Linked DNA regions of Parazoarcus communis. The protein of the gene in region 2 interacts with the protein of the main gene of each other region in a pairwise test. Links are inferred from orthologs where the notes say so. Each region holds a gene or a part of one and is shown on either strand. Other genes may lie near its edges. The genes, in order: ndk and CEW87_RS11940.

Region 1 (6,298 bases), 240 kb from region 2 along the record:
TCGAACAGCAGCGGACTGCCCAGAGGAAGTCCGCCCGGGAACAGCCAGGCGCTGCCAAGGAAGGGCCGGCCGTCGGCGAGACCGAACAGGCCGGCGCCCGCGGCAAGCGCCAGGCCGGATCCGGTGATGACGCTGGGCTGAACGTGCAGCAGGCGGCGCGTGCAACCGACCCCGTAACCCAGGGCGAGGAGGACGGCGGCACAGACGGCAACCAGACCGCCGATGAAGCCGCCGCCGGGCAGGTTGTGGCCGCGCCACAGCAGCACGAGTGAAATCAGCAGCAGCAGGCCCGCGAGCGGGCGCAGTCCCTGGCGCAGCATCACGCTGCCGAACTCCGGGTTGCCCTCGTCGCCGCCGCGCTGCACATCGTTGTCAGGGCGCAGCAGCAGTGCGGCAGCCAGCGCAGCGAGCGCAACCACGAGGATTTCACCCAGCGTGTCGAAGGCGCGAAAATCGACCAGGATGACGTTTACGACGTTGGCGCCGTGACCACTTGGCAGGCTGTTTGCAAGGTACCAGGCGGCAAGGCCTTCGGGCAGTGGCTGGCTGATGGCGGTCAGGATGACCAGCGTCACTGCGATGCCGAAGCCTGCGGCGACGATCAGGTGCAGGCGGCGGCGCCGTGAATTGCGCCAGCCGATGATCTGCACTGCTGGCAGACCGTTCAGCACCAGCGCCAGAAAAATCACGGTCAGTGTTTCCACCATGATCTGGGTGATCGCAACGTCCGGCGCGCCAACCGCCAGAAAGAACAGTCCGATACCCAGCCCGCTGGCGCCGAGCGCAGTGATCAGCGCGATGCGGTCGCGCATCACCGCGGCGCCTGCTGCGCCGAGCGCTGCCAGCAGGCAGCCGGCAGTCGCCAGCCAGGACAGTTCGCTTGTGGCAGGCAGGCGCGCACCGTGGTCGCTGGCGAGCACGGTGCCGAGCAGGGCGAACACTGCAGTCACCAAGGCCAGAAGTGCAATGTGTTGACGCAATGAACCATGCTGGAAGCGGTCGGCGACTTTTCCGGCGATGATGAAAATGCGCTTCAGCAGGCGATCCCACAGCAGATCGCCACTGATCAGCCACACACGTCGCCAGCGCGCCAGCCAGTGACGAACCAGGCGACGCTGCAGATAGATGAAGGCGCCGAGGGAGACCGTGATCACGCTGGCGACGACCGCCGGGGTGATACCGCCCCACAAGTACAGCTTGACCGGAACCGCGTCGCGGGCCACCGCCTGTACTGCACTGTCGATCAGCCACACCTCTGCGATACCGTTGAAGGCGCCGAGCAGGAAACCGCCAACCGCCAGCAGCATCGGGCCCAGCCACATCAGCAGGCTGACCTCGTGCGGGGCGCGAGGATAAGCGCCCTGGCGGCCAAGGAAGGTGCGGATGAACACCAGGCCCGCGGCGGCCAGCAGCAGCGCATTGCTGACAATCATCACTGCTGTGCTTGCCCAGCCCAGCGGGCCCATCTCGATCAACCCGGTGTATTTGAACTCTTTTGCGATGAAGCCGAAAAAGGGCGGCAGGCCGGCGTTGGAGAAGGCGGCCAGTGCGACCGCGGCGCCGGTCAGCGGCATGAACCTGATCAGTCCGCCCAGGCGCCCCAGTTCGCGGGTGCCCGTTGCATGGTCGACGGCACCGACCGCCATGAACAGGGCCCCCTTGTAAAGCGAATGCGCCAGCAGGTAGATGGCGAATGCCTGAAGGCCGTAGGTGGTATTGGTGCCGATCAGCATGGTGAGCTGACCGAGGACCGTGACCGTGGTGTAGGCGAGGATGCGCTTGAGGTCGGTCTGGCGCAGCGCAAGTACGGCACCGACGATGGAGGTGGCAGCGCCGACCACGACCAGGATGGTGCCCCAGCCGTCCTCGCCGCCCATCACCGGGTTCAGTCGTGCGAGCAGATACACGCCTGCTTTGACCATGGTGGCTGAATGCAGGTAGGCAGAAACGGGTGTCGGCGCCTCCATCGCGTTCGGAAGCCACAGGTGGAAGGGGACTTGAGCGGATTTGGTGAAACAGCCCAGCAACACCAGCACCAGGATGGCCGGGTAGAACGCATGCCCCTCGATCGCCGCCGCCGACAGGGCCGAGAACTGCCAGGCGTCTGCTGCGAGGCCGAGCAGGATCAATCCGGCGAGCAGCGCGAGCCCTCCGCCGCCGGTAATCAGCAGCGCCTGCAGCGCGGCGCGGCGAGAGGCTGCACGTTCGTGCTGAAAGCTGATCAGCAGGTAGGAGCTGACGCTGGTGAGCTCCCAGAACACGAACATCGCGATCAGGTCGTCGGCCAGCACCAGGCCGAGCATGGCCGCCATGAACGCAAGCAGGAAAGCGTAGAAGCGGCCGAGGTGATGGTGGTCGGACAGGTAGCTGCCAGCATAAAGAACAATCAGCGTGCCGATCCCGGTTACCAGCAGGCCGAACAGCATCGACAGGCCATCGAGACGGAAGGACAGGGTGACGTCGAGCGCAGGGATCCAGGCGACGGATGCGAGCACGGAATTGCCGCTGGAGACTGCCGCGATCTGGCTCAGCAGCCAGCCGAATCCGTAAAGCGGCGCAAGCGCCAGCAGCCAGCCGGCGCGCGTGCCAAGCACCTTGCCCAGCCAGGGGGCAAGAAGCGCAGTCAGACCGATCAGGGCAAGCGCGGTGAGCATTGAGGCTCCATGAGTGGGCAGTCTTCTGCATCGGGCGCGACGTCGTCGGTGGGCCGCAGGTCACGCCGTTGATTGTAGTGTTGGTGAATGACCCAAGACGATCGCGAGAGGTTCCCGCTATCGGGAGGGATGTGTCACCGGGCCTTTGGGCAGGCGTCACATCTGCTTGCAGTGTGGGCGGGCTCTCATGCGGCGGTTCCGCAAAACCTGCTAAAATGCGAGGCTTTTTTCAACATAGACCGGAGCTGTCCCCATGGCCATCGAACGCACCCTTTCCATTATCAAGCCCGACGCAGTTGCCAAGAACGTGATCGGCCAGATTTACGCCCGCTTCGAAGAAGCTGGCCTGAAGATTGTCGCAGCAAAGATGGTTCACCTGTCCGAGCTCGAAGCCGGCCAGTTCTACGCTGTCCACAAAGAGCGTCCTTTCTTCAAGGATCTGGTGTCCTTCATGGTTTCCGGCCCGGTGATGATCCAGGCCCTGGAAGGCGAGAACGCCATTGCCAAGAACCGTGAGCTGATGGGCGCCACCGACCCGAAGAAGGCCGACAAGGGCACCATCCGTGCAGATTTCGCCGATTCGATCGACGCCAATGCCGTGCACGGTTCCGACGCTCCGGAAACGGCTGCGAACGAAATCGCCTTCTTCTTCCCGGGCATGAACGTTTACTCCCGCTAAGCGGTCCATGCCTGTGGCCCGCTTCGCCCGCTTCGCGGTGATGCACCGCGAACCGCGCGGGCGGGCCGTTTGCATTGGAGGTAATGATGAATAAGCCGGTCAATCTGCTCGATTTCGATGTCGATGGTCTCGTCGCCTGGTTTGCCGGGATGGGCGAGAAGCCGTTTCGCGCGCGGCAGGTGATGCGCTGGATGCATCACGAAGGCTGCGACGACTTCGATGCGATGACCGATGTGGCGAAATCGCTGCGGGCCAAGCTCAAGGATGTAGCCTTGATCCAGCCGCCAGTGCCGGTGCGCGATTCGGTGTCGACCGACGGTACGCGCAAGTGGTTGCTTGATGTCGGTAACGCCAATGCGGTGGAGACGGTGTTCATTCCCGAAACCAGCCGCGGCACGTTGTGCATTTCCTCGCAGGCAGGCTGTGCGCTCGATTGCGCCTTCTGCTCCACGGGCAAGCAGGGCTTCAACCGCAACCTGAGCGCGGCCGAGATCATCGGTCAGCTGTGGCTTGCAAACAAGTTGCTCGGGGCTGCGCGCGACGAAGCGGCCGACCTCGAGTCGGGCGAGAAGGACAATGGCCGCATCATCAGCAACGTGGTGATGATGGGCATGGGCGAACCGCTCGCCAATTTCGATAACGTGGTGACTGCACTGCGCCTGATGCTCGACGACCATGCCTACGGCCTCTCGCGCAGGCGGGTGACGGTGTCGACCTCGGGTATCGTGCCCGCAATGGACCGCTTGCGCGACGAGTGTCCCGTTGCGCTAGCGGTGTCGCTGCACGCATCCAATGACGCGCTGCGCGACCGTCTGGTGCCGATCAACCAGAAGTATCCTCTGCGCGAGCTGATGGCGGCTTGCGTGCGCTATCTCGACCGTGCGCCGCGCGACTTCGTCACCTTCGAGTACGTGATGCTCGACGGCGTGAATGACAGTGATGCGCATGCACATGAACTTGTTGCGCTGGTGCGTGACGTGCCATGCAAGTTCAACCTGATTCCCTTCAATCCCTTCCCCAATTCGGGTTTTCTGCGCTCCCCGGCGGACCGCATTCGGCGCTTTGCAGGTATCCTGATCGATGCCGGTATCGTGACCACCACGCGCAAGACGCGCGGTGACGATGTCGATGCTGCCTGCGGCCAGTTGGCCGGTCAGGTTCAGGACAAAACCCGGCGCACAGTGGTGCGCCTGAAGCAGTCGACGGAGGTTCGCTGATGACGGTCAGGATGTTGCCGCTGGTATTGCTGGTTTCGGCGCTGGGGCTCGGGGGCTGCGTCACGGCGCCGACTTCCGGCGTCAGTGGCGATGCGGTCGGGGTGTCGCGTCCGATGTCGGATGTTCAGCCGGCTGCCGGGCCTGATGCCCGAGCTCGCGTACATGTGGATCTCGGTCAAGCCTATTTCGAGATCGGGCGCTATGATGTCGCGCTCGACGAGGGCAGGCTCGCTCTGGCTGAAAGCCCGGCTTATGCGCCCGCCTTTCATCTCATGGGGCTGACCTACATGATGATCGACGAGAACGGCTCGGCTGGAGAGTACTTTTCCCGGGCCCTCAATGCCGCGCCAGGCGACCCCGACTTCAACAACAGCTATGGCTGGTTTCTTTGCCTGCAGGGGCGTGAGGCCGAAGGGATGGAGCGATTTGCCCGCGCTGCCCGCAATCCGTACTACCGTTATCCGACGCGTCCGTACACCAATGCAGGCCTGTGCCAGCTGCGGCTGAACAAGGACGCGGAGGCGGAGCAGCAGTTCATGCTTGCGATCCAGGCTGATCCGGCCAATGCCGAGGCGCTCTATCAGCTGGCTGCCATTGCCTATCGGCGTGGCAATTATCAGGCTGCGCACGAGCAGCTCAACCGGTTGCACCAGCAACTCAGGTCGAGCGCTGCATCGGTCTGGCTCGGTTTGCGCACCGCGCGCAAGCTTGGCGAGCGCAATGCAGAGGCCAGTTATGCCGAGCAGTTGCGTAGCCGTTTTGCCGACTCCGCTGAACATGTCTTGATGATGCAAGGGAAGTACGAGTGAGTAGCACGCAGTCCGATGCCGTCACGATGACGGAAACCGCACAGACGCCTGCCGGCACCATGCTGCGCAAGGCGCGTGAAGTGCGCGGCGAGTCGCTTGAAGAGGTCGCTCAGGCATTGAAGCTTTCAATGCGGCAGTTGGTTGCGATCGAGAGCGGACACTACGAGATCCTGCCAGGGCCGGCATTCGTGCGCGGATTCGTGCGCAACTACGCCCGGCATCTGGGGCTGGACCCGGAGGCGGTGCTGGCCGCAGTGGGCGCCGAAGCGTCTGCCGCCGTTGACCTGACGCCGGTTTCGAATGCCGAAGGCGACATGCCAGCCAATCGCGGGTTCAAGTTCAATGTCGTGCCGGCGGCGGTGGTTGCAGGCCTGCTGCTGGTGCTGATTTCGGCCGGCGGGTATTTCGGCTGGTTCGAGACGCCGACGCAGTCCGATGTTGAAGTCATCGAGCCTGGCATGGCGCCCATGACGCAGAGCGAGGCTGAAGAGGTGCTGGCTTCGTCGGCGCCCGTCGCGGTCGAGGTCGATCCACCGCTTGCCGAGCCTGCAGCCACCGTTGCACCTGTGCCTGAATCCGCAACGCCTTTGGCGTCTGGTGCCCTGGCTGTGCCGGTGGCACCGCCTGCTGCAGCGCCTGCGGTGTCTGCTGCTGCTCCGCTTGTACCGGTCGATGCCGCTGCGCCTGCAGCCGATGTGCCGCCGCCCTTGCGCTTCGTTTTTTCCGGTGAATCCTGGGTCGAAGTGAAGGACGCCTCCGGCGCGATCCTGTTCTCGGGCATCGGGGTCTCCGGAAGCTCGCGGACGGTTCAGGGGGCGCCGCCGTTTGCGCTCGTGATCGGCAATGCGCGCAGCGTCCGGCTCGAATTCAACGGAAAACCGGTCGACCTCGTGCCTCACACCAAGGTTTCGGTCGCCCGTCTCACGGTTCAATGACATG
Region 2 (6,308 bases):
AACCGGGAATCGTCGTTGCCGTCGCCAAGGGCACGATCCATGAGCAGGTCATGGTCGACAAGCTTCGTCACGCCAGGCTCGCGATACTCGGATCACCTCATGCGCGTGAAGAGGAGGTTGCATCCGGCCGTGCCGACGTTTTCATGACCGACTACCCTTTTAGCCAGCGCATGCTCGACCGGTCCGACTGGGCGCGCCTGATTTCGCCCGGCACCCCCTACCACATTACGCCATACGCATGGGCTGTAGCTCCTGGTGACGCCACTTGGTTCAAGCGGCTCGAAACCTATCTCCAGGCGATAAAGCAGGATGGACGACTGGTACGCGCCGCGCGACGCCACGGGCTCGAGCCCATCGTCATCACACGCTGAACACGGATTCGAGATGAACGCACGACGTCGCAGGCGACTCGCTGATTTCGGCTTCCTTGCCCTGCTTTGCGTCTGTGCGCTACTGGCTTGGGCGGGTTTCGAGTATCACTTCTCAAGGGTCCTTGAGGACGTGCGCACTGCGCATGAACAAGTTTTGCAGCGCGACACCCGTCATCTGAACACGCACATCGGACATCTGCTACGGAACGTCGATCTCAACCTGATTTCCCTTGGACGAGCCATCGACGCCGATGCTCCATCACCTGAATGGACCAGCCGTCTCGAGTCCGTGATCCAGCACATCCCCTACCTGCGCTCGCTCTCTGTGGTGGCCGCAGACGGCACGGTCATAGCGAGCACCACGCCCGAGAATCGGGGAACAGCGCTCAGGCTCGACAGCTACCACCCTCCCGATCGTACCCGGGGAGACATCCTGCAGATCGGCCCGCCACACGCCGGGCGCGACCTTGCCGACGCCCGGCCGGCGGATGATTCGCTGACGCCGACACCCGACCTGGGCTTTGTCCCGATTGCACGTTCATTCAGACCGGGGAACGCGCCCCCGGTCGCGCTTCTTGCCACCTTGGACCTCGACTACCTCGAACGTATTCTCGACGACTTCAGAACCACCCATGGCGACCGCATCAGCCTCTTCCGGCTCGATGGAATACGCCTGCTCGATACCGCAACCGCAGACACGGCGCTGCAGCAACTCGAACAAGCGCTCGCCCTTCGCTGGCAGGCAGGCGAAACGGCAGGGATGCAGACACTGGACGGCGAACAGGGGCACCTGCTTGTAAGCTACCAACTCAACGAGCGTCTTCCATTCGCAGTGGTCATCAGCAGCGCGCTCGACGAGGCACTCGCAGGCGCGTATGCCGAAAGCCGCAGCAGCGCACTCATCTTCCTGCCGCTGAGCCTGCTCGGGCTCGGCTGCACGCTGGCCGCCTATCTGTATTTCCGACGCGCCGGACAGCATGAACGAAGCCTGCGCCATCGCGCCGAGGCGCGCCGCCACCTCCTCGAAAGTGCGCTCAACGCGAGCGCCACCGCCGTTGTAATCACCGGTACCGACGCGCGCATCGAATGGGCCAATCCAGCCTTCACCACCCTCACCGGCTATGGCCTGAGCGAGGCAGTCGGGCGCATGCCCAAGGAACTGGTTCGATCCGGCCAACAAAGCCGTGAGTTCTACGAAAGCATGTGGCGCACCATCCTCTCGGGCGCGGTATGGCGCGGGGAGCTCGTCAACCGGCGCAAGGACGGCAGCCTGTATGACGAGGCGCTCACCATTACACCTGTGCGCGATGAGCAGGGCACACTGACGCATTTCATCGCCATCAAGGAAGACATCACCGCTACCCGGGCCGCGCGCAAGGATCTGCAGGCTGCCTACGCCCGCTTGCAGACCGTGGTCGACCACTTCCCGGGCGCGGTGATCATGGAAGACATGCAGGGACAGATCACCCTGCTCAACGACAAAGTCTTCGACCTCATGAATATGCCGCGCCCGCCGGGCAATCTCGCGGGCGCATCGATCAAGAGCCTCACGCTCGCCGCCGGCAAGCTCAGTCTGGACCCGACGACATTTGCGCAACGTCTCGACATGCTGCGCGAGCGCGCGCAGACCGTCTATGGCGAAGAACTGGCACACCGCGACGGGCGCTGGATTGAGCGTGACTTCATTCCGATCCGGAGCACGGGAAGCACTGACGCACTGCTGGGCTTCCTGCGCGTCTATCGCGATGTGAGCGCTCGCAAGCAGCAGGAGAAAGCTCTGTGGCTGCTTGCCACCACCGACCCGCTGACAGGTGTTCGCAACCGTCGCGCGTTTCTGGACAAGGTCGATGCTGAGCTGGTTCGGGTGCGCCGCTACCGCAACAACGCGGCGCTGATGATGCTGGACCTCGATTACTTCAAGCGCGTCAACGACCTGCACGGCCATGCGGCAGGCGATGCCATGCTGTGCCACGTTGTAACGCTTGCGCACTCGCTGCTGCGAGCGTCCGACCTCATCGGCCGTCTGGGCGGCGAGGAGTTCGCGATCCTGCTGCCGGCTACCGGTTTGGCGGGCGCGCTCGAACTGGCCGAACGCCTTCGCAGCACGCTTGAGAACACCCCACTGGTCTACCAGAACCGCGACATCGGCGCGACGACCAGCATCGGTGTAAGCCTGATGCAGGCTGACGACAGCAATGCAGAAATGATTCTGGCCCGCGCCGACAGCGCACTCTACGCAGCCAAGCACAACGGCCGCAACCGGGTGGAGCAGGCCTGAACCAGCGCCCGCCCGAGCACTCCCCGCTCAGGCTTCGGCAGCCCGAAATGTCCCTGCCTCTGTCACCAGCCAGTCCATCGCCCGGTCGTGGGCCTGGGGCAGCACGGAATCAACCCGTCCCAACTCGAACCCGACCCCGACAGTCACCGTTCGCATGATCGCCAGCGTACGGTCGAAATACCCGCCGCCATAGCCAAGGCGAAAACCCTGCGCATCGAAGGCATTGAGCGGCACCAGCACCACGTCGGGCACGACAGCCGCGCCCTCACCGGGAAACGGAATGCCATGACGATCGGTCTGAAGCAGCATGCCGGGTCGCCAGCAGCGAAATATCAGGGGTGCGTCCTTCTCCAGCACGACCGGCAGGGCGGCACGACGGTCCGCGTCGGCTGTCAGCCAGCACGTCACCCATTCGCGCAAGTCGGGCTCTGCACGATACGGCCAGCAAAACGCAAGGACACGGGGCTGCAGCGCGGCAACAAGCTGATCAAGGTGGGTTTCGAGCTGGCGAACACGCCCGGCGCGGGACGCCGGCGAAAGCGCTTCGCGAGCAGCCAGCGCACGATCGCGAAGCACGCGTCGCCGAGCCTGGATATCGTCGGAAAGGGCAGGGAAACTGGCAGTCACTGTGATATGGTGATTCGATCTTAAACGGGGATGTTACGGGATGCACAAGGCTTCATGGGGAATGCTGTTCGCAGCATGCCTGGTATTTGCGACGAGCGCTTTCGGACAACAGGGAGAGGCGCGAATTCTCGCCGCCCGGGAGGCCATCCGCACAGGTGATCGCAACACGCTGGAACGGCTGGCGCAACAACCCGACACCCACCTGCTCGACCCCTATGTCCGCTACTGGCTGCTGCTCAACAAGCTTGCCCGACCCGATGCGCCCCCCGCAACCGAGCTGGCAGACTTCCTGATGCAGGAGGCAGGCTCAGTGCTTGCCGAACGCCTGCGCGCCGACTGGCTGCGAAGGCTCGCCAAGGACAGCGACTGGGCCGGCTTTCTGCGGCTCTATCCGGATCTGCAAAGCCCTGACGGCGAGCTGCGCTGCCATCACTGGACCGCCAGGCTCATGAACGGCGATCGCGGCGTACTGGCCGACGTCGCTGCACAATGGCACGACCTCACCGACGCACACAGCGCCTGCGACACCGTGCTGCGGGCTGCCGTCAGCAGCGGGGTCGTGAGCGCCGACGACGCGTGGTGGCGCTTCAGGCGACAGGTCGAAAACCGCAATACCGGCAACGCACGCAGCACGCTTGCATGGCTCGACGATGGCGACAGCAGCGCACTCGAACAGGTCATGAAGAGCCCGGCTCAATACCTCGACCGCCTGCCCGCCAATTTCGCCACCAACCGCGGCGGCCGGGAACTGGCGCTGGCCGCGCTGGTCCGCCTCGTCCGCGAAGACATGCCCGGTGCGCACGTGCGCCTGATCCGCCTGCAGGACCGGCTCGGCGCCGATGACCGCGCCTATGTCTATTCGGCCCTCGCGCTGCGCGCATCGTGGGCGCAGGACAGGATGGCCAGAGACTGGTTCAGTGCTGCCGGCGACATTCCGATGACGGCCGAACAGCGCGCGTGGCGCGTTCGTTCAGCACTGCGCGACAACGACTGGAACGCAGTGCTTGGGGCGATCGAGCGGCTGAACGCGGATGAACAGCAGCAAGCGGAGTGGATCTACTGGCGCGCCCGCAGCCTTGCCGGCCTCAACCGTCGTGCCGAGGCAGAAGCGCTCTATGCCCGCATAGCAGGCGCCCCCCACTTCTACGGCATGCTCGCGGGCGACGAACTCGGGCGCCCCTTTGTTGTTTCGCCCGGTGCCACGGCATTGAGCGCGGATCAGCTTCGCCTCGCCGAGGACGACCCCGGGTTGCGCCGTGCCATCGCGCTGTTCCAGCTCGACATGCGGACCGAGGCCGTGCGCGAGTGGAACTGGTCCTTGCGCGGACAGGACGAGGTATTCCGGCTCGCGGCCTCCCGCCTCGCCCTCAAGTACGATATTTTCGACCGCGCCATCAATACCGCCGAACTCGCCAGCCCGAACGGCGCCTTTGATCTGCGCTTTCTCACCCCGTACCGGGATCTCATCGAACCACAGGTCCGCAGCCAGGGTCTGGACATGAACTGGGTCTACGGCCTGATGCGCCAGGAGAGCCGCTTTGTCGTCCCCGCGCGCTCGAGTTCCGGCGCACAAGGCCTGATGCAGGTGATGCCGGCCACGGGCAAGTGGGTCGCAGGCAAGATCGGCATGAGCGGCTACCATCAGGGCCTGCTGGCCGAGCCCAACACCAACGTGCAGCTCGGCACCAGCTACATGCGCCTCATCCTTGAAGATCTCGACAATCATCCGGTGCTGGCCAGTGCAGGCTACAACGCCGGGCCGGGACGCGCCAAGCGCTGGCGCGACGCGCGTCCGCTGGAAGGTGCAATCTATGTCGAAACCATTCCCTTCGACGAAACCCGCGACTATGTAAAGAAGGTCATGGCGAATACCGTGATCTATGCAGCCATGCTCGACGGCCAGCCACAGTCGCTCAAGGCGCGGCTTGGCACCATTGCACCGCGGCCGGACGCACAATGACCCCATTCACATTAGTCGCTAAACTCATGCACTACGCGCCGGAGCAACAATCACGATGATTCCACAACGTGTCGTTCTGATCGGCGGTACCGGTTTTCTCGGCACCGCCATCGCCAACAGGCTGGCTGAAGCCGGCGTCAGCGTGCTGATTCCGACGCGCCGGCGCAGTCGTGCAGGGCGTGTATTGCTCCTGCCCAACGTCGAGGTGATCGAGGCCGACTGCCATGACGAGGCAACCCTTTCCCGCCTGTTTGCCGACGCCGATGCCGTGGTGAACCTCGTCGGCATCCTGCACTCGCGCAGTGCGTCGCCCTACGGGCCCGACTTTGCCCGCGCCCATGTCGAACTCCCGGAAAGGATCGTAGCCGCCTGCAAGACAGGCGGCGTGCGACGGCTCATTCACGTCAGCGCGCTCGGCGCCGATGCCGATGGCCCTTCCGAGTATCAGCGCTCCAAGGCCGCAGGCGAACTCGCCATCCGCGCCGCCGCGCCCGAGGTCGAATGGACCATCCTGCGACCGTCGGTCATTTTCGGCCGCGACGACAGCTTCCTGAACCTGTTCGCAAAGCTGGCCTCGGTCTTCCCGGTCCTGCCGCTTGGTGGCGCAAACGCCCGCTTTCAGCCGGTCTATGTGGAAGACGTTGCCGAGGTGGTGTGGCGCTGCCTCACCGACACTTCGGCCAACGGCCAGACGCTGGAACTTGCCGGGCCAAGCGTCTATACGCTGCGCCAGCTGGTCGAGTACGTCTCCGCGCTGGTCGGCCACCCGCGCCCGGTCATTCCGCTCCCCGAGGGCCTCGCGATGTTTCAGGCCAGGCTGATGGAGCTCGCACCGCAGCCCTTAATGAGCCGTGACAATGTGCGCTCGATGCGTGCTGACAACGTTGCCAGCGGCACGCCCCTGCCCTTCGGGCTGGTCCCGACTGCGATCGAATCGGTCGTACCAGGATGGCTCGGCAAGGCCACACAACGCGCCATGTATAACCCCCTGCGTCGCCACGCGCGACGCTAACCCCTCCCTTAGACGGAGTCCCTGATGAAACTGATCATCGGCAACAAGAACTACTCGTCC

Evidence for each region.
Region 1: the proteins of CEW87_RS11940 (region 2) and ndk interact in binary tests that used the Escherichia coli proteins (3 or more experiments, as listed by UniProt). The link is inferred for Parazoarcus communis from one-to-one orthologs.

Annotation. Positions count from the first base shown.
Region 1 is NZ_CP022188.1:2,361,622-2,367,919, forward strand. Bases 1,757-4,620 are described here. They hold ndk (nucleoside-diphosphate kinase), read left to right. Parts: upstream 1,757-2,907; coding sequence 2,908-3,333; downstream 3,334-4,620. Other genes in these bases: mbhE (hydrogen gas-evolving membrane-bound hydrogenase subunit E), read right to left, coding at 1,757-2,654; rlmN (23S rRNA (adenine(2503)-C(2))-methyltransferase RlmN), read left to right, coding at 3,420-4,550; pilW (type IV pilus biogenesis/stability protein PilW), read left to right, coding at 4,550-4,620. Outside these bases: more of mbhE, read right to left, coding at 1-1,756; more of pilW, read left to right, coding at 4,621-5,359; CEW87_RS10800 (RodZ domain-containing protein), read left to right, coding at 5,356-6,294; ispG (flavodoxin-dependent (E)-4-hydroxy-3-methylbut-2-enyl-diphosphate synthase), read left to right, coding at 6,296-6,298. UniProt on the Escherichia coli protein: Major role in the synthesis of nucleoside triphosphates other than ATP. The ATP gamma phosphate is transferred to the NDP beta phosphate via a ping-pong mechanism, using a phosphorylated active-site intermediate.
Region 2 is NZ_CP022188.1:2,597,283-2,603,590, reverse strand. What follows is about bases 1,452-4,325. They hold CEW87_RS11940 (5-formyltetrahydrofolate cyclo-ligase), read right to left. Parts: upstream 3,226-4,325; coding sequence 2,677-3,225; downstream 1,452-2,676. Other genes in these bases: CEW87_RS11935 (lytic transglycosylase domain-containing protein), read left to right, coding at 3,317-4,325; CEW87_RS11945 (diguanylate cyclase), read left to right, coding at 1,452-2,649. Outside these bases: CEW87_RS11950 (substrate-binding periplasmic protein), read left to right, coding at 1-371; more of CEW87_RS11945, read left to right, coding at 385-1,451; more of CEW87_RS11935, read left to right, coding at 4,326-5,236; CEW87_RS11930 (complex I NDUFA9 subunit family protein), read left to right, coding at 5,292-6,248; CEW87_RS11925 (glutathione S-transferase family protein), read left to right, coding at 6,273-6,308. UniProt on the Escherichia coli protein: Involved in the removal of 5-formyltetrahydrofolate.